DNA from 4 places in the Paenibacillus odorifer genome. Region 4 is predicted to be linked to each of the others. Evidence: riboswitches for the same ligand, from Rfam matches in the RefSeq annotation. Region 4 holds a riboswitch; each other region holds the start of a gene.
The links. Region 4 has a riboswitch for cyclic di-GMP ahead of PODO_RS30860 (choice-of-anchor A family protein). Riboswitches for the same ligand answer to the same signal wherever they lie in the genome.

Region 1 (7,649 bases), 710 kb from region 4:
GATACAGACATCACTCTTCTGGAAAAAGCTGACCATGCGCTTTACGCTTCGAAAGAACAGGGGAGAAATCGCGTTACGCATATTATGGATTTGAGTGAAAAGCTTCTTTAATCGGAGGCTTTTTTGTTATTTATAAACGATACATCCTCTTTGCTCTAATTGCTCTAATAATTCTGTTCTTCTTAAGCTGTGATTCCATCTTAAATCCAGTTTCTCTAATCGTCCAAGTTGTAGAATCGAATCCGGGATTTCTTGCAGATTATTATCTCTTAAATCAAGCTCAACAAGGCTGCTTAATTGACCTATTTCCTCAGGAAGCTGATTAAGTTTATTTTTTCTAAGGTTCAGTCTTCTTAACTTGCTTAAATTACCGATAGATGAAGGCAGCTTAGTGATTCGATTATCACTTAAATCAAGTATCCGAAGTTCTTCTATAGCACCCAAATGTTCTGGTAACATGACCAGTTGATTACCATAGAGATGGATCTCTCTTAGCCCTTTTATTTGTGTGATCGAATCAGGTAAACATTCTAGCTGATTATAATAAAGCCGCAATTCAATCAGACTGCTCATTTCGCCTATACGGGCAGGCAATTGCTTGAGATGATTATCTGTTACGTTCAGATACTTAAGTTTCTGGAGAATACAGAGCTGCTCCGGCAGCTGTTCGAACTGATTATTGCTTAGGTATAGAAAAGAATCCAACCCCTGCAATCCGCCAATGCTCTCCGGCAACACCTTCAGCCGATTATGGCCTAAATCCAGCATTCTTAGGTGAACTAAGCGACCGATGTTCTCGGATAACTGTTCGATTTCATTGCCCGCATAATTAAGTACCTCTAATTCGTCATGAAGGAAGAGCTGATCGGGAATCTCTTTAATATGATTGTTGTACATGCTCAGTTCTAGTAGCGGATTGCTCTCAAACACGACATCTGGCGTTTCAATAAGTCCTTTTCCGTCAAAATTATATTTCATGAATGGATCTCCTTTGTAATTTGTATTGGCATCAAGCCTATGTGACAACGTTACGATAGAATATAACAGGATGATGATTTATTATCAGTATGTTGGCATACAAAACTATGGAATGTGTTAGAAAGGAATAATGAGATGGAAGCTTCTTTTTGGACTGGCACTCGCTTTTTTCAAGGTTTACCCTCGGAGAAGATCGAGGCGGTCTCAGGATTATTCACTTATAAGGCATATTCTAAGGGGACCCTGGTGTTTGCAGAAACAGATCCGGGGGATTATGCCTACATTATCTATTCGGGGATTATAAGGGTGTACGCTACCACGAAAGGGAAAGAGCATACCGTAGATCTTTTTGGAAAAGGCGATTTCTTTGGCGATCTGGAAGTGATCCATCCCTCCAATATAAGAGTGCTGTCTGCGGTGGCTATGAATGATACTGTATTATTTGAGATTAAACATGAGCTTTTTAAGCAGATGCTTGCCGATTACCCGTTGATTAAGGAGCAATTGATGCTGCTGCAAATGGACCGTTTATTTTTATCGAATCGGTTATTACATGAAATGAAATTTCATGATGCGAGAGCGCGTGCGATATTTACGCTGAGAAGACTATACCAAAGATTTGGAGTAGAGGAGCAAGGCAAACAGAGGATTGATCTTCGATTGACCCATCAGCAGTTCGCGGATATGATCGGAACGTTAAGGGAGACGGCTACCCTTGTGCTTAAAGATCTGCAAGAGCAAAAGATTATTGAGATTCAACATCAGCAGATCACCGTGTTAGACGCGACATATTTACTGGAGTATACGGATTTCGATTGAGAAGAGCCGTTCCGGGATCTTTTTCAGAGAATCGATTATTAAAGGGGTTATGAATATGGCTTGTAATCATTGTGTAGTAAGAGAGCTGAATTTTCAAATCAAGCCTCATGGTGAGCTTAATCTTAGGGTTTTACCTGAGGTTATTCATCACTTGAGTAGAAGTAATACGATACATAAGTTAGAAGAAAATGTGATTACGATTAAGGAAGCTGAAGCGCGAGATCTTCTAGATTTCTGTAACGATCATATGGAGTCCGGGAAAATTGAATTTCGTATAGATGACCAAGCATGGAGACCTCTATCCGAGATGTCTACTGTAATGGATATGAAGTGGATTGATGAGGTTATCACTAAGGGTCTTGTTACTTGTTACTTCCAACCGATTGTGAACGTAAGGGAAGAGATTTTTGCATACGAGCTTTTATCGAGATTTAAAAAAGAAGATGGATCCCTTATCTATCCTAATGAGATCTTTGCGGCAGCACGGAATCGTGGGCGTTTATATGCTTTAGACCGGTTATGTAGAATGACTGCCGTAAAATATGCTGCGCCCTTAAATAAAAAAACGTTTATTAATTTTATCCCTACATCAATTTACGCTCCAGAGTTCTGCTTAAGATCAACGGTTGAATTGGCTAATCAATTAGGTGTCGATCCCTCTCTTTTTGTCTTTGAAGTTGTTGAAACGGAGAAAGTGGATGATCTCGCTCATTTGAAAGCTATTTTAACATATTACAAGGATCGGGGATTTGAATACGCTTTAGATGATGTTGGGGAAGGCTTCAGCACAATCGAGATGTTATTGGAGCTTAAACCTCATTACATGAAGTTAGATATGAAATATGTTCAAGGCGTGTCCAGTGATCCGAACAAACAGAAAATAGCTAAACAATTTTTAGAAAAGGCTTTAGAAATCCAATCTGTTCCTTTAGCAGAAGGTGTGGAGTTTAGAGAGGACTTTGAATGGCTTAAGCAGAGTGGTTATCAGTTGTTTCAGGGATATTTATTTGGAAAGCCTGATCCTATTCCCAAACAGTAATCCTAATGAGTATATATCGGTCCAGAGGATGAGATGAATTTCAGGTCAGAGTCTGAGTACAGCCAACCCCCGGGGTTGTATAATTTAGGTAATTTGAAAAGGGGGACGGGATGGATATGAAATGGCATCAATTTGTAACGCGCTGGGCGGATTCTAGGGGCTTTGATGGACGAGAAATTGATTATCAATGGCCTTCTCCCTCATTTCCGGTCATCAGTATTCGTAGTAATTTAGGGCGATACTCAGGTCAAAAGTATGGTCATGGAAGTAAACCCCGTGTAAAGACAGCCGTTGGTTTAATCGCTATTGGAGATGTAGCTGTCGGATTGATTTCCATAGGTGCGATAAGCGTGGGCGTACTTTCCTTAGGAGCAATATCACTGGGAATGTGGTTAGCGATCGGAGCAATAGCACTTAGCTGGCTTGGCTTCGCAGTGGGAGCGATTGCGATTGCAGGAGTGGCTGTAGGAGCGATCGCAATCGCGGAAAAAGCGTTGGGGGCCATCGCCATAGGGGATACGGCGTTTGGTGCGATAGCGATAGGCAGGATCGCTGGGGGTGCCATAGCTATCGGACAATGGGCATATGGTGTAATCGCAGTTGGCGAACATGGTTTCGGATTAATTCCCATCACGGGCGATGTGTGGAATTGGTTCCGGCGTTTGTTCGGATCGGGGAGTTAAGTAGACCTCCAGTCCTAAAGGATCCCATTCTCTTCCGGAATATTCGATAAATAATATCTATCACATAAGAAAAACTAATTGCAATTACCTATACTCATTTCATACCAATTAATCATGCGATCAGATCTAGGCTTATGTTACTCTTTGAATGTATTCGAAACTTCATAGGCAAACCTATGGAAATGTAGGGACGCAAAGCTATAGGGACTAAGGTTATCATAACTATTGTCAGCCAGCTGCCAAAGAGTGTGTAACGCTTTTTGTTAAAATATAAGAAAGTATAAGTTATACACCTATACTTAATATCTTATATTTCTCGCTTAAACGCTTACCGTCCTTATAAGGACGCCGAAGGCGTTTATGCTTGTTAAGGTTTAATAAAAATTAAGTCTTAATTTTTAGGCGACTTTATACGCAATCAAGCTACTCTTTTGGGGTAGTTTTTTTTGTGCCCATTTTTGGGCACTGGAGAGATTCATATGACATCTGGGGGTAAGAAGAGATGAAGAAAATGATTGCGATCGCTACATCGGCGGCCATGTTGGCCAGTTTTTCGAGTGAGGCAGGTTATGCTTTAGCAAGTGAGGCAAGCAAGGTAAAGGTAACAAAAACAGTCGCGCAAAGTAAGGTCAACTTATTAAGCAACGCTTCGGTTATTCCGTTTGAGCTGTACGGCAAGGATGTTCTAAATGCCTATAATGAGGTTTTTAGAATGAATCCAGCAAATATTAAAACCATCACAAATAACGGTGGCAACTACTCAGGCTCACCTATAGCTAAGGCTATGGATGGGGATATGAGCACGCATTGGGAGACTGGCAAACCGAATAGTTCAACGTTTACGAATGAGGTTGTGTTTGTTTTCAATGAGTCCGCTGAATTAAATAGAATGGTATATGCCGCTAGGCAATCCGGTGCTAAGGGTAAAGGCTTTGCTCAAGAATTTGATATCTATGGCTCCACTACAGATGCGGGCGATTTCACACTCGTGTCTTCTGGGGAATATACAGGCTCAACCGGTGATGTAGTGGAGATTCAGTTTGTACCTACGGCCTTTAAGAGACTTAAATTTGTCTACAAAAAAGCAAACCAGGATTGGGCGAGTGCAGCTGAGTTTTCTTTTTATAAAGAGGATAGTGTCTCTGCTAAAATGAAAAATTTATTTACAGATGATACCTTGAGCCAAGTTAGTACAGCCTTTGATACGGCAGAGAAATTAACAGCTTTAGAAAATGAAGTACAAGCACATCCACTGTATGCGCAGTTTAAAGAAGAGATAGAGAATGCAAAGATCCTTTTGGAGAACCATCAGGTAGAGGTAACAGCAGCCAAGGTTTCGAAGCTAAAAGGGTATGGTACAGCCTATGAAAATGCCTATAGCCAAGCTTATAGAATGCCAAATGCAAACGTATCAAAAGTAACGGTGAACGGTGGAAGCTACCCAGGTACGAAGCCTGAATATATGCTGGATGACCAGCCCACTACGCATTGGGAAACGAACAAAAACAATGATGCAAGCTTCACGAATGAAGTCGTGTTTGAACTAGCGCAAGCGGAAGTGCTGGACAGAGTGGCTTTTTTGGCTAGAGATAACCGCAAAGGATTCCCAGAGGCTTTTGAAATCTATGCATCAGAGACGAGTAAAGGAGAGACCTTCCAACTTGTATCTAGCGGAACCGCGATTAGTACCAATGATTTTCTGGAATTTAAATTCGAACCGACGAAGTTTAAAAGATTAAAATTTAAGTTCACAAAAGCTAATATTAACAGACCTTTTGCGGCTGAATTTAGATTTTATACAGAAGATAAAGTAAGCGAAGCTGTAAATGGTATTTTCACAGATGGAACGATGAGTGCGGTTGTGTCTGCTTATAATAACGTTGCAAAAATCAATGAATTGGAGGAAGCGGCAAAAGTACATCCGCTCTATCCAATCCTTAAAGATTCATTGGAACTAGCTAAGAAGCTGGTTAATGGCGAGGTTCAAACCGAAGGTACCATCATAGAGGCCGAGCAGCGTGGAGATATGAATAAACATGCTCAGCAAAACCTGAGAATAGGCTTCGGCACGAACAACCAGCCTACAGGACTTGCGGCAATGCCTGGCGAGACCATCAATGTTTATGTGGATGCTGCTTCGGGTGATAAGTTGCCTTCTTTGATCTTTTCTCAACAAGAGGGAGCTTGGAATAGTTGGGCTAGGGGCGTACAATTGCGTGCGGGCAAGAACACTATAACTGTACCTGAAATTGCAACGACTAGTGCTTATGCTCATGATGTAACTAAGGGCGGCACCGTTTATATCGTAAATCCCTATACAGCTGAGGAGCAAGGGAAGGCGCCACTGATCCGCTTCGAAGGTTTAGAAAAGATTCCTTTTATGACCAAGACCACGGATCCAGAGCAATTCAAAACCTTCTTAATCACATACAAACAAAGACTGGACGAAGATAAAGCGGCTCATCCAAATGTTCAAGATCGCAAACTTATCGATGTGGTAGAAATGGCCAGCGATCATGTTATTTTTACAGGAACTGCGACTGAAGCATACAACAAATTTATTACGCAAGGAAATAACCCGCTGGATACCGTAACTGGGTATGACACCTGGATGAAAAGCATTTTTACCTTCTATGGCTTGGATGGCAGTAGTGAGATTCATGATGCCAAGCTAATTCGTGAGAATATTCGATTGATGCAGCCTTATGGTGCGATGTATGCAGCGGGAGATCATACAGGGATCCAACTTGGAACAGTAGGAACCATGTTAGGTGATTTTAACAAAGCTTATCCGGGCTGGGGACTGAATCACGAAATTGGGCATCGCTTGGCTATGGGTGAACGGGAATATGGCGAAGTAACTAATAATATGGTGTCTATGTTTATGTCTGTCGCGGCGAATTCGATAGATAATCGTATACCGTATGAATCAGATATCTATAAATATGTCCTCGAAGAAAATAAAGTGGTAATGAATCAGCAGGGCTTATTTGCACAACTCGGAGCCTATTGGCAGCTGGAGCTGGCACATCCGGGATACTGGACAGAGCTGACCAAGCTATATCGGGAGCGGAAGGTCACCCTTCCCAACGGTGACAATTCCAAGCAGCAGTATTTGGTGGAGTTCTCCTCCGAAGTACTGGGATTAGATTTAAGCAGCTATTTTGCCAGACATGGCTTCACTGTGAATCCTGAGACAAAAGCGAAAGTAGCCAAGTATCCGGCACCGCAAAAGTTATGGTATTTAAATAACTCGGTGATTAATTATGAGGGAACTGGAATAGTGGATAAAAATCTGGCCATTAAGGTTAATATCACACCTAACACCACGGCTAGAACGAACACGTTAAGTTTCAGTATAGATAAAGAGCTTAAGCAAGACTTTTTAGGATATGAAGTGTATAGAAATGATGTGTTAGTTGGTTTTACAGGAACTGACCAATTTGTGGATCAGAATGTAGATGCGAGTATCAACTATACGTACAAGATCGTCGGTTATGATAAAAAGCTGAACCCACTGAAGCCCGTACAGATTAAAGCCTTTAAGCCAGCCTTGTCTGTTGAAGATCAGCTCACTTTAAAGCTTAATCAAACCTTTGATCCGATGAGCTATGTAAAAGCGGCTAACTATCTAGGAAACGATATTACTGCGGATGTCTCTCTGAAAGCCAATAACGTTGATGTAACGCAAAAAGGCAACTACGAAATTGTATATGAAGTGAAAAGCGAAGGGGTTACGGAAACGAAAACCACACAGGTTACGGTAACGAGCGACTACGCCTATATTTCCGATCTCAATGCCAAGTCAGTCGTTGTAGGCTGGGGTGAATTAAAGAAAGATAAAGCTATTTCCGGGGGAATCATAACCCTTGTTCGCCAAGGATTGGCTGCGACGTACGCGAAAGGGATTGGTGTTCATGCCAACTCTGAGGTAGTTTACGATATTGAAGGTAAGGGTTACGACTTCTTTGAAAGCTACATTGGGATCGATCAGGCCATGAAAGGGAAACCTTCCTCGGCTACTTTTGCAGTGTATGTGGATGGAGAACAGAAATTTGAGAGTGATGTTTTCCGGGCAGGAACAGAACATCAATTTGTGAAAATCCCAGTGACTGGCGCAAGAGAGGTGA
Region 2 (7,649 bases), 120 kb from region 4:
ATCTGCATAACCACTGGCCGGGCTGGAACGTTCCGGACGGCCGATATATCTTACGCCGGCATTCTTTGGTGCGATGGCGCGTAACCGAGGCTCACTATAGCTCCAGCCGCCCATATTTTTCGGCTCTTCTTGCACCCAGACAATTTCCTGAAGGGAGCTGAAGGAGTTTAAATGTTCGCTTAACTCTTGTTCCGGGAACGGATAAAGCTGCTCTAGGCGAAGAACATGCAGCCATGACCAATCCTTATCCTGTGCTGCTTCCAGTTCTGTTTGGATGTCGATAGCGACTTTACCGCTGCAGACTACGAGCCGTTTAACTTCACTTGGTTTCTGGCCAAGCAAAGATTCAGCTAATACAGGCTTGAATTGTCCTGAAGCCAGCTCGGTTCCGGCAGAAGTGCTGCGCGTATTCCGAATGAGACTTTTCGGCGTCATAATGACTAGCGGTCTAGCATCTTCCTGCCCGCATAACGCTGCTTGGCGCCGCAGCAGATGGAAATATTGCGAAGCGGTAGTCAGATTAGCGACTGTCCAGTTCTCCTCAGCGGATAGCTGCAAGAACCGTTCCAGCCTACCGCTGGAGTGCTCAGGTCCCTGTCCTTCGTAGCCATGCGGCAGCATGATGACGAGATTGCTGCGCTGTGTCCATTTGGCGCGTCCAGCCGCAATGAACTGGTCAAAAATAACCTGACCCGCATTGGCGAAATCACCATACTGTGCTTCCCAGATTACGAAGGTTTCCGGTGCGAACACATTATAACCATATTCAAAGCCTAATACTGATGCCTCTGACAATGGACTGTTGTATACGCCAAAGGAGGCACGGGAATCGCTTAGCTGATGTAGCGGAGAGAATAAATCTCCTGTTTTACTGTCGTGCAGCACCAGATGGCGATGTGCGAAGGTTCCGCGTTGGGCATCTTGACCGCTCAGTCGGATGGGCGTCCCATTTTTCAAAATGGTAGCGAAGGCTAACGTTTCAGCCAGTGCCCAGTCGACCTTTTCACCCTCATTCAGTGCATCTTTACGACGTTGTAAAATGCGCTCCAGCTTCGGATAAACCTGGAATCCAGCTGGAACCGTCAACAGTTCACGATTGATCTCCTGCAGGCTGGAGATGGATACCGCTGTAGTGTTTGCCGCTGCGCGGTCCGTTTGTAGAGGAATGAAGGCTTTGGGTTCTTTTTTCTTATGATTGCCTTCCTTCATATTATCGTACGCACGCTGCAATACGCTTTCTGCTTCAGCATTCATCTTTTGCACGTCTTCGGCGGTAAGAACCTTTTCGTTTTTCAGTCTCTCTGCATAAACCTTGTAGACGGTCGGATGATTGCGAACCTTGCCGTAGACAATAGGTTGTGTGGTTTCAGGATCATCCATTTCGTTGTGACCATGACGGCGGTAGCCGATGAGATCAATTACGAAATCTTTTTTGAATTGATGGCGGTATGCGCTAGCTAAACGTACGGCTGCTACGCAGGCCTCTGGGTCATCAGCGTTGACATGGACTATCGGGATTTCATACCCTTTGGCGATGTCACTCGCATAATGCGTAGAACGGGAATCTTCACTTTCAGTCGTAAAACCAATTCGGTTATTAACAATGATATGGATCGTCCCACCATTTTGATAACCTTGAAGTTTGCCGATATTAAGCGTTTCTGCAACAATTCCTTCACCTGGAAAAGCAGCATCACCATGCATCAGCACCGCCATAGCTTTACTGGTATCAATCTTCGGCAGTCCTGCAGTGCTCCGATCTTCTTGTGCGGCACGAGTGAAACCTTCCACGACAGGATTGACGAATTCCAAGTGACTTGGGTTATTCGCTAGTGTTATTCTTGTGCGTACGGTTTCTCCTTCACGGACAGCACGGTCTGCACCGAGATGGTATTTCACATCACCTGTCCAGCCATAGTTAATGCCTGTGGAGCCTTCGGAAGGGAAAAGCTCCTTGTTCGGAGAATGATGAAACTCTGAAAATATGATATCATAAGGTTTGCCCAAAATATGTGCAAGAACGTTGAGGCGACCGCGATGCGCCATGCCCATCAAAATATGCTCTGCACCGTCATGTGCAGCAGCGCGTACGATTTCGTCTAACATCGGCACAAGAGCATCATTGCCTTCAAGACTGAAACGCTTCTGACCTACAAAAGTCTTGTGGAGGAAGGTTTCAAATTGCTCTACCTGAATCAGGCGGTTCAGGAGCTCTTTGCGTTCTGTATTATTCAGGGGTGCTGGTGAGCTGGTGGATTCTGCCTGTCTATTTAGCCATTGCAGTTCTTTTTCTTCATGCACATGCCCGAATTCATAGGCGATAGTCTTGGTGTATGCCTGACGCATACGTTGCACGGCATCCCACCCGGTATGCACATCATTCGGCGCATTTTCCCATATAAGCGTGGCAGGCAGTGCAATCAGGTCTTCGCGGGTCAGCCCATAGGTTTCAGGCTCAAGATATTTTGCCATGGGATTCTGATCGCGTACCAGCGGATCAATTTCAGCGGCCATATGGCCATATATACGAATATTGGCGATTAGCTTGGAAGCTCTTACTGCTTTTCTAAGCCATTCGGTGTCTCCCGAGATGCGCGGCTGAGGAGCCGGTTCGCTATCCGGAGTTAGGGGAGGGGGTCCCGAATTTGTAAAAAGCTCGCGATAATTATTTTCTACGGTGGAGGGATCTTTCACAAACTGTTCATATCTTTCTTGAATGTAGCCTAAATTGGGTCCGTAATACTTACTCCAAATGGATTCGTTATAGGGCTCTTTGGCTGCCATGAATACATCCTCCTTAACGGATGAACTCCATACGTGACATTTTGTGTCAACGCTTACTGGAGCTGTGATGATTGCGGTTTCATTTCTCATCTTATTGTGCTACTTTCAGCCACTGTAATCAATTCATTCTTTCGTCCAATACGTTCGCAAAATGGTATAGGTTAGCTTGTTCTAATGAAAAGAAGGGTGTTTCTTCTCATTACCCATTCTAAAGGCCTATTAAAATGATTCTATTATCCTTATTTTTAACTATTAGGTCAGTAAATATTTATTTTGCTAGTACAATTTATTTTATGTAACGGACGAGTATCGTGATAATCGGACAAGATCTTTGAAAAAAAATCTTTTATTTTTCGTTTTTAAAATAGAAAGTAACCAGGAATCGACACACTTTTCCGCTTTCTTTTTGTATAATGTTATTGCAGATAGTAATTTTATAGTTTTTTAAGCAGATCCTTTCGTGAAAAGGGTCCAGTAAAAGGTAAACTTGCCGAAAGGCAGGGGCACAAAGTCGCGGGTCTAAGGTAGAGATACTATGACAGCCGGATTGCCTGGGGACGTAAAATCTTAGGGGGAGATTTTTTGGAAAAGTCCAACCAGGGTAGCAACAGAGAACAGCAGTTTATTGATCTGGATCAAGAGTGGGTACATTTATTATTAGCAGCTAAGAAGGCTGGCATTAAGGCAGATGAAATCCGCCAGTTCTTTCATGAGAAAACTGTGCAGATCGTGCAGTAATACATTAGAGGGGTTACATATCGAAAAAGGGCACAGCGGTTCTTCGCTGTGTCCTTTTTCGATATGATTTAGTAGAAGAGAGGATCGTACCAGATTAGTAGGAAGTATTAATCCTTTTGATCGAGCTTCCATTTCTGATAGTCCAGAAATTCTTTGAATTCGCGTTTGCTAATGCCTGAGTCCATAGCTTCCTGCACCAATCGGAACCATTCCGAATCTAAATGTGATTCCTCTGCATCATTTGGTTCTCCATAGAGTAGGGCATGAATGGATACCTGAAGCGCGTCAGCGATCTTTTCGATAAACTGGATGGATGGATTGGATTGGATGTTTCTCTCCACGTTGCTAAGATACGACTTAGCCACATCTGCTCTGTCCGCAAGCTCAGATAGGGAGAAACCCTTGTCTAGGCGGAGCTGCTGGATACGTTGGCCCATATTCTGTGGCACTATGCTGACGCCCCTCCGTAATTTTTGTTATTAGTATAGCAAATATCAATAAATCGGACAAAGTTTATTGTAAAGAGAAGAGCAGCAATCTGCTTATCCGTGGCCGGATTCAGGATCTGCTGCTCTTCGAGTATTTTATTAAATTACTTTATTGATCTTAGTAGTCTTTTTTCGCACCTTGTTTAGCTACGAAATCCCAAGTCAGTGTTAAGCTATCGCCTTGGAAAATATTTTGATCTTGGTTATTTTCCACAAATTCGAATTGGACGGAGAAGCTGTCATTGGTACCGGCTTTAATACCGGATGCTTCGGTAAAGAGTTGATCCCAACCTGTATTTTTTACGAGATCCGGATGCTGACTTTTTAAAGCAGCAAGTGTAGTCTCATAAACTACATTTTCAGGAGAGACGATAGGTACCCCTTTATCATTATTTCTAAGGAATTTAACTTTAATGAACTCGGCTAAATCCAAGTAGTTATCTCCTTTAGCATCCGTGATTTGAGTCGATGTATTCAGAATGATAGATCCGATATCGAGCGAACCATCGTTTTTCAATTTGAAGGATTTAGTTACAGTATCACCTGGTTTCAGGTTAGGAATATTAACGATGACAGAAGGGTCGGAGTTCAGATCGAGTGTACCCGCTGCGAATGTAGCTGTGCTTTGCGCAGTGTCGCTAAAGTATGCGAAGGTTCCTCCGCCGATTAATGATAAACCCAGTGCTGCAGATGCTACGCCAAGACCCAATGTTTTCTTGATACCCATAATAAAATTCCTCCTCAAATTTGTGTTTGAATTTTTTATAAAATTTATATATTGTATCTTCCGGTTCGTAAGCGGAAGTGGACAATCAACTTAGGGCTGTGTTTCTGTTGGGGACGGTGAGGCTGGCAGTAGGGCAGTATTTTTCTTTTCTAATGCAGCTACAGCCTTCCAAGAGGTATACAGAGCATAGAGCAGAAGCATCAAGCCAGGCACGATCATGAGGACTACACTTCCAGCTTTGGAAACCGCGAAATTCATAGCGTAACCGACATAGGGTACAGTGACCCCGGTATACTGAGCTACAACATTCGCAGAACTGGTTGGGTTCATGTCGGGTGCGTCGTTGTTATCGCCTTTAGTGCGATAAACAGCTTCACCAGTAGCGTTATTGACGGTCGCTTCTACAATCCGGTGAGTAATGAGCAGATTATCTTCGTTCCTAAAGGTGATGACATCGCCTGGTTTGAAACGATTCATATCCCCTCCGGGTTTTAATGCGACAATTGAGCCTGTCTGAATTCCTGGTTCCATCGATCCTGAGAGTACGGTTTTGATCTCATATCCGAAGAAAGCAGGTTCACCACCGGAGGCCTTGGATAACACTACGGCTGCCACCAGCAGAATAAAGATCACAAGCATTAAGCTCGATAAGGTATTATTGATAATTTTTTTAATTCGCATCTTATTCTCCACCTTTCTCAGGTTGAGGGTCCGAAGGAGCTTGGGTTGCTACCGGCGGGGTAGTCGTACTGTCTTCCGCCTTTGGCGTCTCTTGTGGAGCCTCTTGCTGAGGAACATCTTTTGGAATTGTGAGCTCTTCACCAATTTCCGGCTTAACCGGGTCAGTGGCTGGGGCTTCAGGTTGTTCTTTATTTGGGGCTTCCGGAGCAGCTTCACCTGACGTTGGAGGGGTTGCCTCAGCTTTCGCTTTATCCTCGGCTTCTTGTTGCTTTTTCTCCTCAGCCAAACGTTCTTCTTCCTTCTTCGCTTCTTCTTCTTTCTTTGCTTGCTCTTCTTCTAGCCGAGCTTTTTCAAGCTCTTCTAGTTTTTGCTCGCGAGTCTGACTGATCATTTGGAGTTTATCTTGAAGGGTAGTGATACCTGAGGTTGCCGATTCTTTAAGGTTAGTCAATTCGGTATTTAGAGCTTCATAAGTGGAGGTGAGGTCGCTAGAGATCACGCCATCTGGTTGAGTGAAGGTAATCAGGAATGGCAGCGGCTGTGGGAACTCTCCTTCGCGTAATTCAAGTTGTCCATAAACATCACTGGTAACTACCGAAGCGAATGGAAGACCGACATCGTGTATGGAGGTTAGGTAACTAATAACTCCATTTAAGGAAGCATTCAAGGATTCCGAGATCACACCGCTTTGATTCAGGCTGCTTTGTAAATCTCTGAAAAATTGCTCATCCTTGATTTCTAGACAGTTTGAATCTAGAGAAGTCATATATCCTCCTATCTGGAAGAGTAAGGCTGCTGCTGCACTTAGCTCATTGTGGATTTGATTCCAAATTTGGCTGTTAGCCGCCAGTTGCTCGTTAACGCTATCTATTTGGGATTGAAGCGCCGCTATTTGCGAAGAAATCTCTTGTGCAGCGACATCAAGCTCTTCCAGCGACATCCCTTCTATTCCCGAAACGTCCGAGTAGTTAGCTGATGAGGAAAAGGGTTGTAGTGATTCTTTTAAAGTGAGCGCTCGATTAACATGCTCTTTGAACTCTGTAAGCAGTGCCTTGATCGAATTCGGAAATACTTCGCAAAAGCTAATCGTGCTAGTGGTTTGCGCAGCAGCTCCAAAGCCTCCATAGGTACCACCAACTTGCTGCGAGGTATATAGAAATAAGACGGAGACAGCCATTCCTGATTGCAGTATACGTAAACCAATTTTCCTGTTTCTTCTAGGTCTTCTCCTTGCTGATCTGGGTCTCAGAGGAATACCTCCCCTCAATGTCTGTTTCTTTGGTTCGTTATTATCGTTCTTTATTAAGAACAACTTCTGTAATGAATCATACATGGAATAAAACAAAAAGAAAACTGCCAATAACGCGCATTTGTACTCTATAAAGAACAAAAATGATAATTTATCTCTGAATAACTCTATTTATCGCTCGATTACTAAATATATTCGCAATAAAGAACGATCTTTTAGGGTGATTCGCAAAAAAATACCCGGCTCGCAGTAAAAACGCGAGCCGGGTATAAGTGGAGTAATGAAGTTGAGAATATAAATGTATATGTTACGGAAGTTTTGAACCACGTGAACTAACATACAGGTCGTACCATTCCTTACGGCTAAGCTCCAGCTTGTCCGCATCGGCACAGGCAGTAATACGCTTCGGATTCACAGTTCCAATAACAGGCTGAATGGCAGCTGGATGTGTCATTAGCCAAGCCAATACAATGGCTTCGGGTGTTGTTCCTTTTTCATCTGCAAGCTGTTGGACCATAGCTGCTGTTTGGACGATATTCTCCGGTTGATCCTCTAATGAACGCCCGCTAAATAGACCTTGGGCGAGTGGCCCCCAGGCTTGAAGCTGAATGTTCTCCATTCGACAATGTTCAAGGGTTCCCTCAGGAAAGATGATATCCTTCCAGGGTTCACGATTTACACTGATTCCAGCATCCACCCAGCTGATCTTAGCCAAGCTCATATGCAGCTGGTTTACGATAAAAGGTTCATCGCAATAAGTCTGCAGCAGCTTGATCTGAGCGGCGCTCATATTGGAAACCCCGAAATGGCGAACCTTACCAGCGGCCTTCAGTTGATGTAATGCGGAGGCTACTTCCTCAGGATCCATTAAGGGATCGGGTCTATGCAATAGAAGAATATCAATGTATTCGGTCCCAAGTCGTGACAATATTCCATCCACGCTGTTCAGAATATGTTGGCCAGAGAAATCAAACGTATTAGT
Region 3 (7,649 bases), 180 kb from region 4:
TTTACAGTTACCTCTCCAGGGTTCACTTTGAACGAAATGGCTTTTTATGAGCAGGGGGGGGGAAGAAAACCTCTTCCTATTGCCGGTGTGACACCGGATGCTAACGCAGTTCCTAAAAGAGGAGCAGCGGCCAATCTTTTTGACGAGCAGTCGCTCATTCCGGAATATTCTAACTTTATGAATAGCACTTATTTTGACGAGATCTATCATGCGCGAACAGCTTATGAATATACACACGGGATTGTGCCTTACGAGAATACGCATCCACCGCTTGGTAAGTTGTTAATTGCCATAGGGATGGAGCTGTTCGGGGTCAATCCATTCGGCTGGCGTATTATCGGAACCTTGTTCGGAGTTGCCATGTTACCTCTCATATATGTAATGGCGCTGCGTTTGTTTAAGAAAAGCAAATACGCCGCCCTCGCGGCAGGATTGTTTGCACTGGATTTCATGCATTTCACACAGACAAGAATCTCCACGATTGACGTATACGGAGTATTCTTCATTATGTTGATGTTCTATTTCATGCAGCGGTATTACACAATGAATTTCTACAAGCAGCCTTTGAGAAAAACATTAATTCCGTTATTCTGGTCTGGCTTATTCTTCGGAATCGGCGTAGCTTCGAAATGGATTGTGCTCTATGGAGGAGCAGGGCTGGCCATTATGCTGGCTATCTCCCTTTTTGAACGCTACAGAGAATACCAAGCCTCCGGACGCCTGCTGGCCGAGGGGAAGATTAAAGACAAGGAATTGCTGGGCACCTGTCGTGAAGCGGTAGATTCTTTTTGGAAAAAGACTATTATTACGTTGGCTAGTTGTATCGGGTTCTTTGTAATTATTCCAGTAATTATTTATAGCTTATCTTTTGTGCCAGGGTTATCTGCATCAGCAGAGGGCTTCACTATAAAAGGTTTGATTGATTCCCAAAAGAATATGTACAACTACCACAGTCAGCTTGTAGCTACACATCCCTTTGCTTCCTCATGGTGGCAATGGCCGTTTATGAAGAGACCGGTCTGGTTCTTTAGCGGCGGTGAAGGTTTGCCGGAAGGTCAGGTCAGCAGTATAGTGACTATGGGGAATCCTCTTATCTGGTGGACGGGTATTTTTGCGATGCTGGCAACGCTGTGGATTACGCTGAAACGTAAAGATAAGAACCTCTACATGATCTGGATCGCCTTCTTCTCGCAATATGTTCCGTGGATGCTTGTCCCAAGAGAAACATTTATTTACCATTATTTTGCTATGGTACCATTTATGATTCTTGGTATTGTATATATAATGAAGTTGCTGGATAGTAAATTCCCTGAGGCCCGTTACGTACAGTATGTCTATGTAGCCGTTGCTTTGCTGCTCTTTATCGCTTTCTACCCGGTACTGTCAGGGATGCAGGTGAGTGGAGATTACGTAAAGGATATGCTGCGTTGGTTCCCTACTTGGGTTTTCTAGGATTTAATAAAAATCTATAAAATAAGTTTATGCATGCAGCGTTATTATGAAGTGTAGATGGATGTAACGCTCCAAAAAGCTTGTAGGAGGAATAAAGGTGAAAGCCAGATATAGTGTGATTGTACCCATGTTCAATGAGGAGCAAGTAATTAGCCATACTTATGAACGTTTGAAAAAAGTAATGGACGAGTGCGGCGATACTTATGAGCTGGTCTTCGTCAATGACGGCAGTCGTGATCGTTCCGCCCAGATGATTCGGGAGATCTGTGAACGAGACGAGCATGTCAAGCTGATTGACTTCTCGCGTAATTTCGGACATCAGGTAGCGATTACAGCTGGCATGGACTATGCCGAAGGTCAAGCGGTTGTTGTTATTGACGCTGATCTTCAGGATCCTCCGGAGGTCATTTTGCAAATGATCGAGAAGTGGAAAGAGGGCTACGACGTTGTATATGCGAAACGCCTGAAGCGCCACGGAGAAACGATGTTCAAAAAGGTCACCGCGAAGCTTTTTTACCGCCTGCTCAGCAGTATGACAAGTGTGGATATTCCTACGGATACAGGCGATTTCCGTCTTATTGACCGTAAGGTATGTGATGTCCTGCGGGGACTTAAAGAAAAGAACCGCTATGTCCGAGGTTTGGTGAGCTGGGTTGGCTTCAAGCAGACTATGGTGGAATATGAACGGGAAGAACGTTTTGCCGGAGAAACCAAATATCCGCTGAAGAAAATGATTCGTTTTGCGTTAGATGGCATCACCTCTTTTTCACATAAGCCGCTTAAGATTGCTACGTATATTGGATTCTTCCTTTCATTCTCTAGCTTTCTCTATTTATTTTTCGTCTTGTTTCAAAAGATATTTTTCACCTCCTGGACGGTTCCGGGCTGGGCTTCCATTGTAGGCGTCAATCTGCTCTTTAACGGTATCGTTCTGATGCTGTTAGGTGTGATTGGGGAGTATATCGGACGGATTTATGACGAGTCTAAAGATAGACCGCTATACATTGTTAGTGAGACTAAAGGCTACCAGAACGAAGAACAACTGGACCGCCGGAAGGACCACAATGATGTCAGATAAGAACTTGCGTGCTGCATTCATACAGTTCCTTAAATTTAATGCCGTAGGTTTGCTCAATACGCTTATTGATTTTGTGATTTTCACATTGTTGAATTCACTAGGGATGGTATACGCATTGGCGCAGGTGATCTCCTATAGTGCAGGTACGGCGAATAGCTTTATTTTGAATAAAAAAGTAACCTTTCGTGATCGCAACCGGGGGAATAAAGAAGGCTTCGACCGCGTGCAGCTGGTCAAGTTTATCGTGCTGAATCTGGTAGTGCTCGGAATATCACTGCTGCTAATGCATCTGTTGACAGACAGACTAGGTATTCAAGTCTTGATCTCAAAGGTGCTGGTTACATTTATCACGGTGATCATCAATTTCTTTGGAAGTCGTAAATGGGTATTTTAAACATTAATTTCAGGCAGAAGGAGTTGCTATGCTTAAAGGCAAGTAGCTGTTTCTGCTTGATTTGTATATAACCATAGAAACAATATACGGAGGTGAATAACATTGCGTAAATTCTCCTATCTACTCATACTGGCTGGGATACTTATCATGTTATATCCGACAGCTAACGAATGGTACAACGACAGGCAGCAGGAGAAGTTATTAGAAACGGCTGAACTAAGCACTGCCGATAGTACTCCCCAGCCAGATTTGAAGAGCAGGTATGCTGAAGTTACTCAGCTGTTAGCAGAGGAATCGGTTCTGGATGCTCAGGCACAGCCCCAACCCCAAGAGACAGAAAAGCCTGAACCGGAGATTGAGGTCGGTGGCAAAGTAATCGCACTAATTGAAATCGGTAAGATTGATTTGAAGCTGCCTGTATTAGAAGGGGCTACAAAAGCTAATATGAAACATGCTGCAGCCCATATGAAAGAAACGGCACCCCTTGGAGAGATCGGAAATGCTGCAATCGCGGCGCATCGGGCTAGAACTACGGGTCGTTTGTTTAACAGATTGAATGAGGTTGTTGTGGGGGATGTTATCACGGTAAAGACTAGTGATCAGGTGTTTAACTATGAGGTATACGATATTTCTGTTGTAGATCCGAGTGATGTCTCCGTTCTTGACGGGAATGACAAGGATAAGATTCTTACTCTGATTACATGTGATCCGCTAGTGAATCCAACGCATCGGCTGATTGTTCATGCCAAATTAACAAAAGGAGAATAGTGAATGACAAGAAAACACAAATACCGGGAGATATTTATAAAATAATGGGTAATCTAGTAAATTAGGTCTTGTTCACAACTATAAATATGATAGTATTATACTATGAAAGCTAAACACGATAACGGCAAACCTTCCGAAAGGTAGGGACGCAAAGCTAAAGGGCCTTTTCCCGAAAGGATGGCAGCCAGCTACCGAATGAAGAGGCTTTTTTTGTTTGTTTCAAATGGATTCTATCAACTATATCTAGTAAAGCTAGAACAGATAGAGCTTATACGATAACGGCAAACCTATCGAAAGGTAGGGACGCAAAGCTAAAGGGCCTTCCCGAAAGGATGGCAGCCAGCTACCGAAAGGAGTTTTATCCGTGAAAAAGGTTTATTTTATGCTGGTGGCGCTGTTCGTCCTAATGACTTCAGTTCCGGTAAGTACAGCTCAAGCTGCAAGTGCAGATGCCAGCTGGTTGATTACATCCAAAGTGGCTCAAGGTGTTATTGGTATTAACTATGATATTCCGAAAGATAAAAGAATCAAACTCATGATCACCAAAGATAACAGCAGCTATACTTATAACTTGTATGCTTCTGGACAAGCTGAGGACTTCCCTTTGCAACAAGGAAATGGGACTTATAAGGTTTCGGTTCTGGAGAACACAACCGGTAATAAATACAAAGCGTTATATTCCGAAGTAGTAGACGTAACCATGAGTGACTCGAATTCCGTATATTTGGGCTCCGTACAGAATGTGAAATGGAGTTCTTCTGATAAAGCGATTGTCAAAGCTAAACAATTAGTACAAGGCAAAACAACAGACGAAGAGAAAGTTAAAGCGATCTATAACTATGTAGTTGCGAATGTACAATATGACTACTCTCTTGCTAATAGTGTAACTACTGATTATATTCCAAGCATCGATAAGACATTGACTACTAAAAAAGGGATTTGCTATGATTACGCTTCTCTTTTTGCCGCAATGCTGCGGAGTGTAGATGTTCCTGCTAAGTTGGTAATGGGGAATACAAGCTACGTTACGCAATATCATGCCTGGAACGAAGTATTGCTTAATGGGAAGTGGGTTACCATTGATACTACAGTGGATGCAGGACTTGCAAAGAGTGATAAGAAAACCGATTTAATTAAAGCCTCAAGCAAATATACTGCGGCAAAATACTATTAAATTCGCCGCTAGAAACATAACTCTATTAAATAAACAACTAGCTTAATTATTAAGCTAGTTGTTTATTTTTATATTAGGGGTTGCTTTTCTATTAATAGTTGGGGTATTATAGGTAAGCGTTGTTAGACAGCGTACAGGCGATACAGACGAGGCTGATAAAAAGCTTCGAAAAATAAAGCTTGCATTTCTGAAAACAACATGATATATTATAAGAGTTGCTGCTGAGACATTAAACGGCGCCAACGAGAACTTGATCTTTGAAAACTGAACAACGAGTGAGTAGGAAATCACGCAAGTGATATCCAAAATTAGAGAATTAATTTTCTCGTCAGATGTTTCAAAATGAGCATATGGCTCTTTTCAATACTAATTGGAGAGTTTGATCCTGGCTCAGGACGAACGCTGGCGGCGTGCCTAATACATGCAAGTCGAGCGGAGTTACTTTGAAAGCTTGCTTTCGAAATGACTTAGCGGCGGACGGGTGAGTAACACGTAGGCAACCTGCCCTTCAGACTGGGATAACTACCGGAAACGGTAGCTAATACCGGATAATTTCTTTTTTCTCCTGAGAGAAGAATGAAAGACGGAGCAATCTGTCACTGAGGGATGGGCCTGCGGCGCATTAGCTAGTTGGTGGGGTAACGGCCCACCAAGGCGACGATGCGTAGCCGACCTGAGAGGGTGAACGGCCACACTGGGACTGAGACACGGCCCAGACTCCTACGGGAGGCAGCAGTAGGGAATCTTCCGCAATGGGCGAAAGCCTGACGGAGCAACGCCGCGTGAGTGATGAAGGTTTTCGGATCGTAAAGCTCTGTTGCCAGGGAAGAACGTCCGGTAGAGTAACTGCTACCGGAGTGACGGTACCTGAGAAGAAAGCCCCGGCTAACTACGTGCCAGCAGCCGCGGTAATACGTAGGGGGCAAGCGTTGTCCGGAATTATTGGGCGTAAAGCGCGCGCAGGCGGCTATTTAAGTCTGGTGTTTAAACCTTGGGCTCAACCTGAGGTCGCACTGGAAACTGGGTGGCTTGAGTACAGAAGAGGAAAGTGGAATTCCACGTGTAGCGGTGAAATGCGTAGATATGTGGAGGAACACCAGTGGCGAAGGCGACTTTCTGGGCTGTAACTGACGCTGAGGCGCGAAAGCGTGGGGAGCAAACAGGATTAGATACCCTGGTAGTCCACGCCGTAAACGATGAGTGCTAGGTGTTAGGGGTTTCGATACCCTTGGTGCCGAAGTTAACACAGTAAGCACTCCGCCTGGGGAGTACGGTCGCAAGACTGAAACTCAAAGGAATTGACGGGGACCCGCACAAGCAGTGGAGTATGTGGTTTAATTCGAAGCAACGCGAAGAACCTTACCAGGTCTTGACATCCCTCTGAATCTGCTAGAGATAGCAGCGGCCTTCGGGACAGAGGAGACAGGTGGTGCATGGTTGTCGTCAGCTCGTGTCGTGAGATGTTGGGTTAAGTCCCGCAACGAGCGCAACCCTTAACTTTAGTTGCCAGCAGGTAATGCTGGGCACTCTAGAGTGACTGCCGGTGACAAACCGGAGGAAGGTGGGGATGACGTCAAATCATCATGCCCCTTATGACCTGGGCTACACACGTACTACAATGGCCGGTACAACGGGAAGCGAAGCCGCGAGGTGGAGCCAATCCCATCAAAGCCGGTCTCAGTTCGGATTGCAGGCTGCAACTCGCCTGCATGAAGTCGGAATTGCTAGTAATCGCGGATCAGCATGCCGCGGTGAATACGTTCCCGGGTCTTGTACACACCGCCCGTCACACCACGAGAGTTTACAACACCCGAAGTCGGTGGGGTAACCCGCAAGGGAGCCAGCCGCCGAAGGTGGGGTAGATGATTGGGGTGAAGTCGTAACAAGGTAGCCGTATCGGAAGGTGCGGCTGGATCACCTCCTTTCTATGGAGAATCGTTCTCTGCAATGAGAACATTCAAATCGGAAGCTCAGCTTCCAAAACTCAGGTTTAGGCCTGTTACTCACTCGTTGCTCAGTTTTGAGAGTTTAAGCTCTCAAGTAAGACTTGATCCTTGAAAACTGGATACCGAAACGAATTTGCGTTTTAGAACATCTTTTAGCAACTTGTGCAAACAAGTAAATGTTATTAGTGAGATTTTTCTTCGGAAAAATCAAGGTTAAGCTAATAAGAGCACACGGAGGATGCCTAGGCGCCAGGAGCCGACGAAGGACGTGGCGAACAACGAAACTGCCTCGGGGAGCTGTAAGCAAGCTTTGATCCGGGGGTGTCCGAATGGGGAAACCCAGCTGTGGTAATTCGCAGTTACTCATACCTGAATACATAGGGTGTGTAGAGGCAGACCAGGGGAACTGAAACATCTAAGTACCCTGAGGAAGAGAAAACAATAGTGATTCCGTCAGTAGCGGCGAGCGAACGCGGAACAGCCTAAACCAAGGGGCTTGCCTCTTGGGGTTGTGGGACGTCTCACATGGAGTTACAAAGGAATATGGTAGGTGAAGAGGTCTGGAAAGGCCCGCGATAGAGGTAAAAGCCCTGTAACCTAAACTGTATTCTCTCCGAGACGGATCCCGAGTAGTGCGGGGCACGTGAAACCCCGTATGAATCCAGCAGGACCATCTGCTAAGGCTAAATACTACCTGGCGACCGATAGTGAAACAGTACCGTGAGGGAAAGGTGAAAAGCACCCCGGAAGGGGAGTGAAATAGAACCTGAAACCGTGTGCTTACAAAAAGTCAGAGCCCGATCTATGGGTGATGGCGTGCCTTTTGTAGAATGAACC
Region 4 (7,649 bases):
ACCAGTTTAAGGTGGGGCTTTTGCTTACCAAGTATTATAGTTCGATTGATACTTAACTTGTTTATTCTCATAGCTCTCATTGGGGTAATCACGTCTGACAGACTGCAAGTAGCCTGAAATTGCAAATGCTGCAATAAGCCCTCCTATAATTCCTGTGATTAAGCTGAATGTTGAAAATCCGAATGTGGCAACTACTCCAATGGAAGACAATGCTACAAGCAATAGACTCAATATTTTCATCTTTATACACACCTCCATTTTGTATATGTAGTAATTTGAAAATTAAGATTGATACGTTACTATATTTGATCGGTTTCGATAAAAATAATAATATTTCAGCAAATCTTTAGACGGGCTTCATACTTATTTAAGCTAAGAGGATTATAGTAATCACATAACCCCCTTATAAAATAGATCTAGACCCTGCCGAAAGTGGTGGGGTCACTTTTTTGCACAGAGTGCATTTATAAATATGGATTTCTCCTTAAATCTACACAAAGAAGCGCCGCCCCTTTTGGAGACGTCGCTTCTTTATAGTAGATTCTATTCTTTTTGCTCAATTCTTGATTTTGGTGATTTTTTTGGCGGTAACTTGTGCAGGGAATGAATCATCACTTACTTCAAAAAATACTTTAATCTCATCGCCTTTTTTATATTTAGAAGGTGCAACTTTATTTACCCAAATGGCTTGAGAGTACTCATTAGATTCGAGCACCTCCTTGTATTCCTTGTTCAAGTCTTCTTCTTTTAATTCGGAAATTACTAAAATTCTTTTATTTTCTACATCTATTGTATGTACAATTCCTTTCAAAACTTCATCATTCTTACTACAGGCGGTGACTAATAACAAAAAAAAAATAAGAGTCCATTTAATAGTAGTACGTGGTTTTTGAATCATGGACCTTCCCCTCTAGTGGTTACGACATTAGTTTAAAATCGGTTGCACAGGCATAGCGTTTAGTACATTACCAATATAAGAATAAACAGCAGCATATCCATTATGACGACCTTTATTGATTCCCCTCGCACGCGGCAGGAACAATGTATCCTGAAATGCTTCCTGATGGTTTAGCCAAAAAACCACCATGATTAAACTAATTCGTACTTATAGTCATGTGCAAATTCTTTGAATGTAATGGGTCTTTTACCAAGTAATATTTGTAAATCGGGCGTGATTTTTTTGGCTAATCCAATTTTTGCAGTGAAGTAAATTCCAATCATAACAGTCACAAATTCTTTTTGAATTCCTTTTGTTAACATTTTATCTCTAAACTGAAGAACTGATGGATTAACATATTTGATTGTTTCTCCTAGCTCTTCAGATAAAATTTCAGCTACTTCATAGTAATCTAGCGCTTCAGTTCCCGTTAACGAGTAACCTTTATTTTCATGACCATTCTCAGTTAGGATTCTAGCTGTTACAGTACCGATATCACGAACATCGATAAAGCTAGTCTTGCCTTTTCCTGCGGGTACATAGATCTCCTTTTCTTTACGTAGCTCTTCCCCATGTTGAGAAATTAAGTTTTGCATGAAGAAACTTGGGCGTAAAAAAGTATATGGAATTCCTGATTTTTTAATGATTTTTTCAATTTTATGGTGTGGAACAATTGGGTTTTTCTCTACGCCCAATAGAGATAGAAACACAATGTGTTCAACTCCGACTTCCTTTGCGATATCTATGAGGGGTTGGAAATATTTTTTTGCGTCAGCTATATGAGGAGGGCGCAGTAAAAATAATTTTTTCACTCCTGTTAACACTGGACGAAAAGAATCAGCATTTTCAAAATCAAAATAAACATACTCACTGTCTTTTCGATGGGAGGCAATTTTAAAAGGTGTTTCACTTTTCCTTAGTTCGTTAACCACTTCACGTCCTACATTACCGGTTGCCCCTGTGATTAGAATCATAAGTCTCACTTCCCTAACTAATATTTAAATAGATCGTTTTAAGCACGTTCATAAACGTGGACATTTCTTGTTCAGAAATATTTTTAAGTGCGTTATCCATGATTTCGTCACTAAGAACTTCTATTTGACTCTTAATTATCATTCCCGAATCTGTAATGAATACAAGATTTGATCGTTTATCATTTGGATTATCTCTAATGTCCAGAAGTCCTTTTGCTTTAAGTCGCTCGAGTATACCCGTTATTGTAGGGCGATCCGAGTAAGTTCGCTCTGCAATCATAGCTGGAGTTGTTCCTTCTAAATGAATAGATATATCTTTTAATACTGCCCATTGAGGAGCTGTTACATTATAAAGTAAAAGTTTTTTTGTTAAGCTTTTTTTCATTTCAAGACTTACTCTTATTAATAACTGTCCTGGGTTGTCCATAAATTAATTCCCCTCTTTAAATAGTTTGCACACTAACTACTTGATTAGTATACAAACTATATTCTCCTTTATCAATTTTAATTATTTTATTTGTTTAAATTGTGGGGAGTTACAGGTGAATGTCAATAATATTGATATTTAGAACTTTTGTTTGTATATAATAAAAATGAATGTTCTTATTTTTAGAGGCGATCAATCATGGAAATGAGTATCGACCAAACGGTTGGGATTATTTATCAAGTCAAGGAGAGCAAGATTACACAACGCGAGATCGAGATCCGTGGCATCCGTGACAAACGTCCAACATAAACAAAGGGGATAAATATCATGCGGTGTATAACAATACGGCAGCCTTGGGCGACCTTAATTGCTCTTGGTGAAAAAGAGTTTGAAACTCGTTCATGGAGAACAGCCTACCGCGGCGAGTTAGGCATCCATGCCGGAATGAGGATTGACAAAAAGATTTGTGAACAGGAACCGTACAAAGCAGTATTGGCGAAACATGGCTATACAGCGAATAATTTGCCTACAGGAGCTATTATTGCTACAGGTCAGCTCGCGGGATGTTATGTGGTTACTCCAGAGGTGGATTTAAGGGAATGGATCAATGGGAACGAATATGATTTTGGCGACTATAGCGAAGGACGTTTTGCCTGGAAGCTTGAAGAGGTTCACTCACTGCGCCATCCAATTCCAGCCAAAGGTCGGCTAAGCTTGTGGGAGCATTCGGATCACTTCTGAACGGCGAATGATATTTTTAATGTAATTTTTATGTGCCTATCAGCTTTTTTTCAGGTTCGAGGTATATATTGAAGACACCAAACACCCCCCAGTGTTTTGTGGTATATCTCTCTCAGGTCTTGCCAACTCCCATGGTAAGGCCTATTTTTTTGTTCACTAATTGATTGGGGGGAGAGTAGAGCGGCTTCTATACAGCTTTATTTAATCTGATACTGTTCTTCGTAACTCTTAAAAGAGGAAATATCCAGCCCTAGGTATCTGCGCATATGGATGGCAGCCTGAGCCGCAACAATGTCATTCAACAGCAGCATTCGTTCGTGATAGCCACGACATATATACTTGGCTTCAATTCCCGTATTAAGTCTGTTTTGCTCATACACCTTGATTCCCCGTCTTCTCATTTCTGCACGAACATCCCTTAGATCTGTTGTAGCTACTGCAGCAGCTGTTCCAAGCACCTCCAGATAAGGGGCGGGTGTTCGTAAGTGTGTAGATAAAATGGCGGAGTCCCGTTCGAAAGCTGATAAAATCATCGGAAGCAATAAATAAGATTTCACCAGCATGTTGTCCCTGCTTTCTGCTCTATGCATGAATCTCATCACCTCTAATAGGAACGTATATTCGTATTCTACCCCGATATTCCAAAAATAATCAATGGTATTTCTAAACAGCTTATCCAATGTGATTAAATTCACAACTAAATAACGAAGAATAAATTATATTAAAATTGTAATAATAAAAATTAATGTATCGGACGTACATAAAGGAGAATTTATGATGGAAAAAGAGGGCAGCCTCCAGCGTGGATTGTTTTTTGGTTTAATTCTGAGTGTTCCCTTATGGATATCCATATTGGGCTATATACAGTTACTTTAAAATTTAATGAAAAACCTTATGCGAAGCGCCTTTAGGCGCTTTTTTTTGTATGGTAATAATGAGCGGAATCATCGAAAGGAATTGATTGACAATTGTGGGTGTCGGGCGCTAAACTGTTATTAATTCAAAAAGTATTAAAAGTCATAGACGGTTATTGGAGAGAATGCTTCGGCTACCAGTTCTGGACTTGCAGTGTAATACATATATATAGTCATGATAATAGCAAACCGTCTGAAAGGGCGGGACGCAAAGTCCAGGAGTCTAAAGTGTCTTAAAGGCACAATGACCGTCCGACTGCCATGAGAAGGGAATTCCACTTCTTTTTGGCGGTCTTTTTTGTTGTTAGGTCCTTTAGAGTTTCTGGTAATTATTCTGATTAATATAAATCATAGTTTTAGGAGGTGTGCCATTTGAAAAGAAGAATAAGACCGTTACTCTCGCTTGTATTAGCTGGGATTTTGACGGTAGGTAGTGGGCTTTCCTCATTAGGAGCTGGAGTTGCTGGAGCTAGTAGTTCTTCTACATTGGGAATTGCAGGGGTCTACAACGTGTTTATTCTAGGGGATATAACAACGGTTTCGGATACGGAAGGAAGGTTTGCTGCTGGAGGTAACGTTAACTTAACCAACTATAGTGTTGGAGATAGGTTGACCGCTGCTGAGGTTTCCTTGACTGACACACTTGTTGTTGGAGGGAATCTTACTTTCAACGGAGGTACTGTTTATGGGAATATCGTGCACGGGGGAGATTTTTCAGGGAATGTAACGCTCCTCAAGGGAGGTACAAAAAGACAGGGGAGTACGATTGACTTTTCAGCCGTAGGTCAGTCTTTGAAGGACAAATCAGCAGAACTTGCAGCATTGCCGGCGAATGGAACAACAGTGTACCAATATGGCAGTCTTACCCTGACAGGTACAGATCCTGCGGTCAATGTTTTTAATGTTCCAGGAGATAACGTCTCTAATACCTATGGAATTACAATAAATGTTCCTTCAGGATCTACAGCAATTATTAATATTGATGGTTCTAACGTAAAAATGAAAAACTTCGGATTTCTACCTAATAACGTGTTGAACAGCAAGAAAATTTTGCTTAACTTTAGCCAAGCTGCGTATCTGGATATGGCAGGCATAGGTGTAATGGGAAGCATACTTGCCCCCTATGCTCATGTTGATTTTATTAATGGTCAGATTAACGGTACTTTAGTGGCGGCTTCACTCAAAGGGACTGGTGGTGGTGAATTTCACCACTATCCATACGATGGTGATGAACCTGGACCAACGCCGACACCAACGCCAACAGTGACACCAACGCCAACGCCAACAGTGACACCAACGCCAACGCCAACAGTGACACCAACGCCAACGCCGACAGTGACACCAACGCCAACGCCGACAGTGACACCAACGCCAACGCCAACAGTGACACCAACGCCAACGCCGACAGTGACGCCAACACCAACACCATGTCCGACACCAACGCCGACAGTGACGCCAACACCGACGCCAACGCCTACGTCAACACCAACAGTGACGCCGACACCGACGCCAACACCAACACCGACACCGACGCCGACAGTGACACCGACGCCGACACCAACACCGACGCCAATACCAACGCCGACGCCAACAGTGACACCGACGCCGACAGTGACACCAACACCGACGCCGACAGTGACACCAACGCCGACGCCAACACCAACACCAACGCCGACGCCAACAGTGACGCCGACGCCGACACCGACACCGACACCGACACCAACACCGACGCCAATACCAACGCCGACGCCAACAGTGACACCGACGCCGACAGTGACACCAACACCGACGCCGACAGTGACACCAACGCCGACGCCAACACCAACACCAACGCCGACGCCAACAGTGACGCCGACGCCGACACCGACACCGACACCAACACCGACGCCAACAGTGACACCGACGCCGACAGTGACACCAACGCCGACGCCAACACCGACGCCAACGCCGACAGTGACGCCAACGCCGACACCAACGCCAACACCAGAAGCAACACCGACACCGACGGTAACGCCAGAGGTAACACCAACTCCAGAGGTAACACCAACGTCGACACCAGAGACTTCGGTGTTCCCGACACCAACGCCATCATCCGTAATTGGCACTATAGTTCTTGCAGAAGATCCTGTGCCGCTTGGGCCTGTAGCTTCGCCGACACCAGCGCCAGTACCAACACCGTCGAATAGCACAGAAGTACTTGTTGATGATGATGAGATCCCATTAGGTCCGGTACCGGCAGTGACACCAACGCCAACACCAACACCTGATGAAATCATCGTAGTGGACGATACGATCCCATTAGGTAAGCCGCCTGTGAAGGAATTGCCAAAAACGGGTGAATCAAGTCCTGCACCTTACTATGTAGCAGGTTTAGGTTTTGCACTTATCGGATTATTAATGAGAACCAAGTTCTCCAAAAAGAATAAATAATAAACGGTAGAGCAACATAGAGTCGCTTTCGGGGGGTGTCCTGATGGCGGCTCTATTTGTATGTCATGATTGCGATAGTTTGGTGCATTCTAAGTAGATGGTATACTCTTGTTGCAAAAGAAATGAAGAGGGGATGGCGAAGGTGAATTGATATGGTTCATTATTAGCGCTGTAATCATCATAGGGATTCTAATCTATGTGGGATTTTTCTTCTATGGTATTGCTATTAAACGAGCGCCAAAGGTATTTCTAAGTAATAATCCTAATCTGAAGGCTGATCCTCCGGTTGCCGGAGCTTCTTGGGGGGAGGGGAAGGATTGGGTCTCTCGCCAGAGCTTCGAGAATATTGAGATCGTATCTGCAGATGGACTTAAACTAAGAGGTTTCTTACTCCAATCTAATCGTGCTGCGGGACGCACAGCCATTCTAGCCCACGGTTATTCAGGTAAAGCAAAGGATATGGGGGCGTACGCCAAAATCTACTACGAGAACTTAGGCTTTAACATCCTAATTCCCGATGCAAGGGGGCATGGAGATAGCGCAGGGGATTACATTGGTTTTGGTTGGCCGGAACGAAAAGATTATTTGCAATGGATTGAATACATGATTAAAAAGACTGGGTCTAGTGCTCAAATTGTGCTTCACGGTGTTTCTATGGGCGGTGCTACAGTGCTAATGACCTCAGGGGAAGATCTTCCGCCGCAGGTAAAAGCTATTGTTGCGGACTGCGCTTATACCTCAGTAAAAGCACAATTATCTTACCAACTACGGCGCATGTATCGTTTGCCAAGTTTCCCTTTCGTTCAAAGTGCAAGTCTAATCACCCGCTTGAAGGCGGGGTATGGTTTTGGTGAAGCCTCTGCATTAAAACAAGTGCGGAAAGCGAAGGTTCCGATTCTTTTTATTCACGGGGATGCGGATAACTTTGTACCTTTTGCTATGATGAATGAATTGTATGAGGCATGCCAGAGTCCAAAGGAGAGGCTCATAGTGCCGCAAGCGGGGCATGGATTGTCTTATGATACGGATAAGGCGGGGTATATAGATGTAGTAACAGCTTTTGTAAGCCGATATGTAAAATAAGTCCTGAACGTAGACAGCGCCCGATATCCGCTAGGTAGCGGTTATCGGGCGCCTATATTTTTCCACACATGACGTAGTCCTTGAATAAGGATCGTACCGTCATGCTTTCTCGTTATATTCATCCCCCGCCGTTCGTGAGTAAC

Region 1: another riboswitch for cyclic di-GMP. It lies ahead of PODO_RS29020 (NPCBM/NEW2 domain-containing protein); the one in region 4 lies ahead of PODO_RS30860 (choice-of-anchor A family protein).
Region 2: another riboswitch for cyclic di-GMP. It lies ahead of PODO_RS30840 (anti-repressor SinI family protein); the one in region 4 lies ahead of PODO_RS30860 (choice-of-anchor A family protein).
Region 3: another riboswitch for cyclic di-GMP. It lies ahead of PODO_RS03150 (transglutaminase-like domain-containing protein); the one in region 4 lies ahead of PODO_RS30860 (choice-of-anchor A family protein).

The regions. Positions count from the first base shown of each region.
Region 1 covers NZ_CP009428.1:6,644,259-6,651,907, reverse strand. Annotated here, with positions in the region: gene PODO_RS29045 (sensor domain-containing diguanylate cyclase) at 1-111, shown strand, start outside; gene PODO_RS29040 (leucine-rich repeat domain-containing protein) at 127-978, opposite strand; gene PODO_RS29035 (Crp/Fnr family transcriptional regulator) at 1,114-1,797, shown strand; gene PODO_RS29030 (EAL domain-containing protein) at 1,853-2,836, shown strand; gene PODO_RS29025 (hypothetical protein) at 2,947-3,519, shown strand; cyclic di-GMP riboswitch class I at 3,677-3,763, shown strand; gene PODO_RS29020 (NPCBM/NEW2 domain-containing protein) at 4,022-7,649, shown strand, end outside.
Region 2 covers NZ_CP009428.1:424,689-432,337, forward strand. Annotated here, with positions in the region: gene PODO_RS01855 (2-oxoglutarate dehydrogenase E1 component) at 1-2,784, opposite strand, end outside; cyclic di-GMP riboswitch class I at 3,255-3,339, shown strand; gene PODO_RS30840 (anti-repressor SinI family protein) at 3,367-3,522, shown strand; gene PODO_RS01860 (helix-turn-helix domain-containing protein) at 3,630-3,959, opposite strand; gene PODO_RS01865 (TasA family protein) at 4,129-4,737, opposite strand; gene sipW (signal peptidase I SipW) at 4,828-5,418, opposite strand; gene PODO_RS01875 (hypothetical protein) at 5,420-6,595, opposite strand; gene PODO_RS01880 (aldo/keto reductase) at 6,975-7,649, opposite strand, start outside.
Region 3 covers NZ_CP009428.1:724,727-732,375, forward strand. Annotated here, with positions in the region: gene PODO_RS31785 (phospholipid carrier-dependent glycosyltransferase) at 1-1,452, shown strand, start outside; gene PODO_RS03135 (glycosyltransferase family 2 protein) at 1,550-2,530, shown strand; gene PODO_RS03140 (GtrA family protein) at 2,517-2,924, shown strand; gene PODO_RS03145 (class D sortase) at 3,027-3,692, shown strand; cyclic di-GMP riboswitch class I at 3,806-3,888, shown strand; cyclic di-GMP riboswitch class I at 3,963-4,043, shown strand; gene PODO_RS03150 (transglutaminase-like domain-containing protein) at 4,057-4,866, shown strand; rRNA gene PODO_RS03155 (16S ribosomal RNA) at 5,234-6,791, shown strand; rRNA gene PODO_RS03160 (23S ribosomal RNA) at 7,024-7,649, shown strand, end outside.
Region 4 covers NZ_CP009428.1:544,062-551,710, forward strand. Annotated here, with positions in the region: gene PODO_RS30855 (hypothetical protein) at 25-240, opposite strand; gene PODO_RS02355 (DUF3221 domain-containing protein) at 557-898, opposite strand; gene PODO_RS02360 (SDR family oxidoreductase) at 1,090-1,911, opposite strand; gene PODO_RS02365 (MarR family winged helix-turn-helix transcriptional regulator) at 1,925-2,338, opposite strand; gene PODO_RS02370 (ASCH domain-containing protein) at 2,666-3,079, shown strand; gene PODO_RS02375 (YhjD family protein) at 3,277-3,774, opposite strand; cyclic di-GMP riboswitch class I at 4,167-4,257, shown strand; gene PODO_RS30860 (choice-of-anchor A family protein) at 4,366-6,423, shown strand; gene PODO_RS02390 (alpha/beta hydrolase) at 6,571-7,506, shown strand.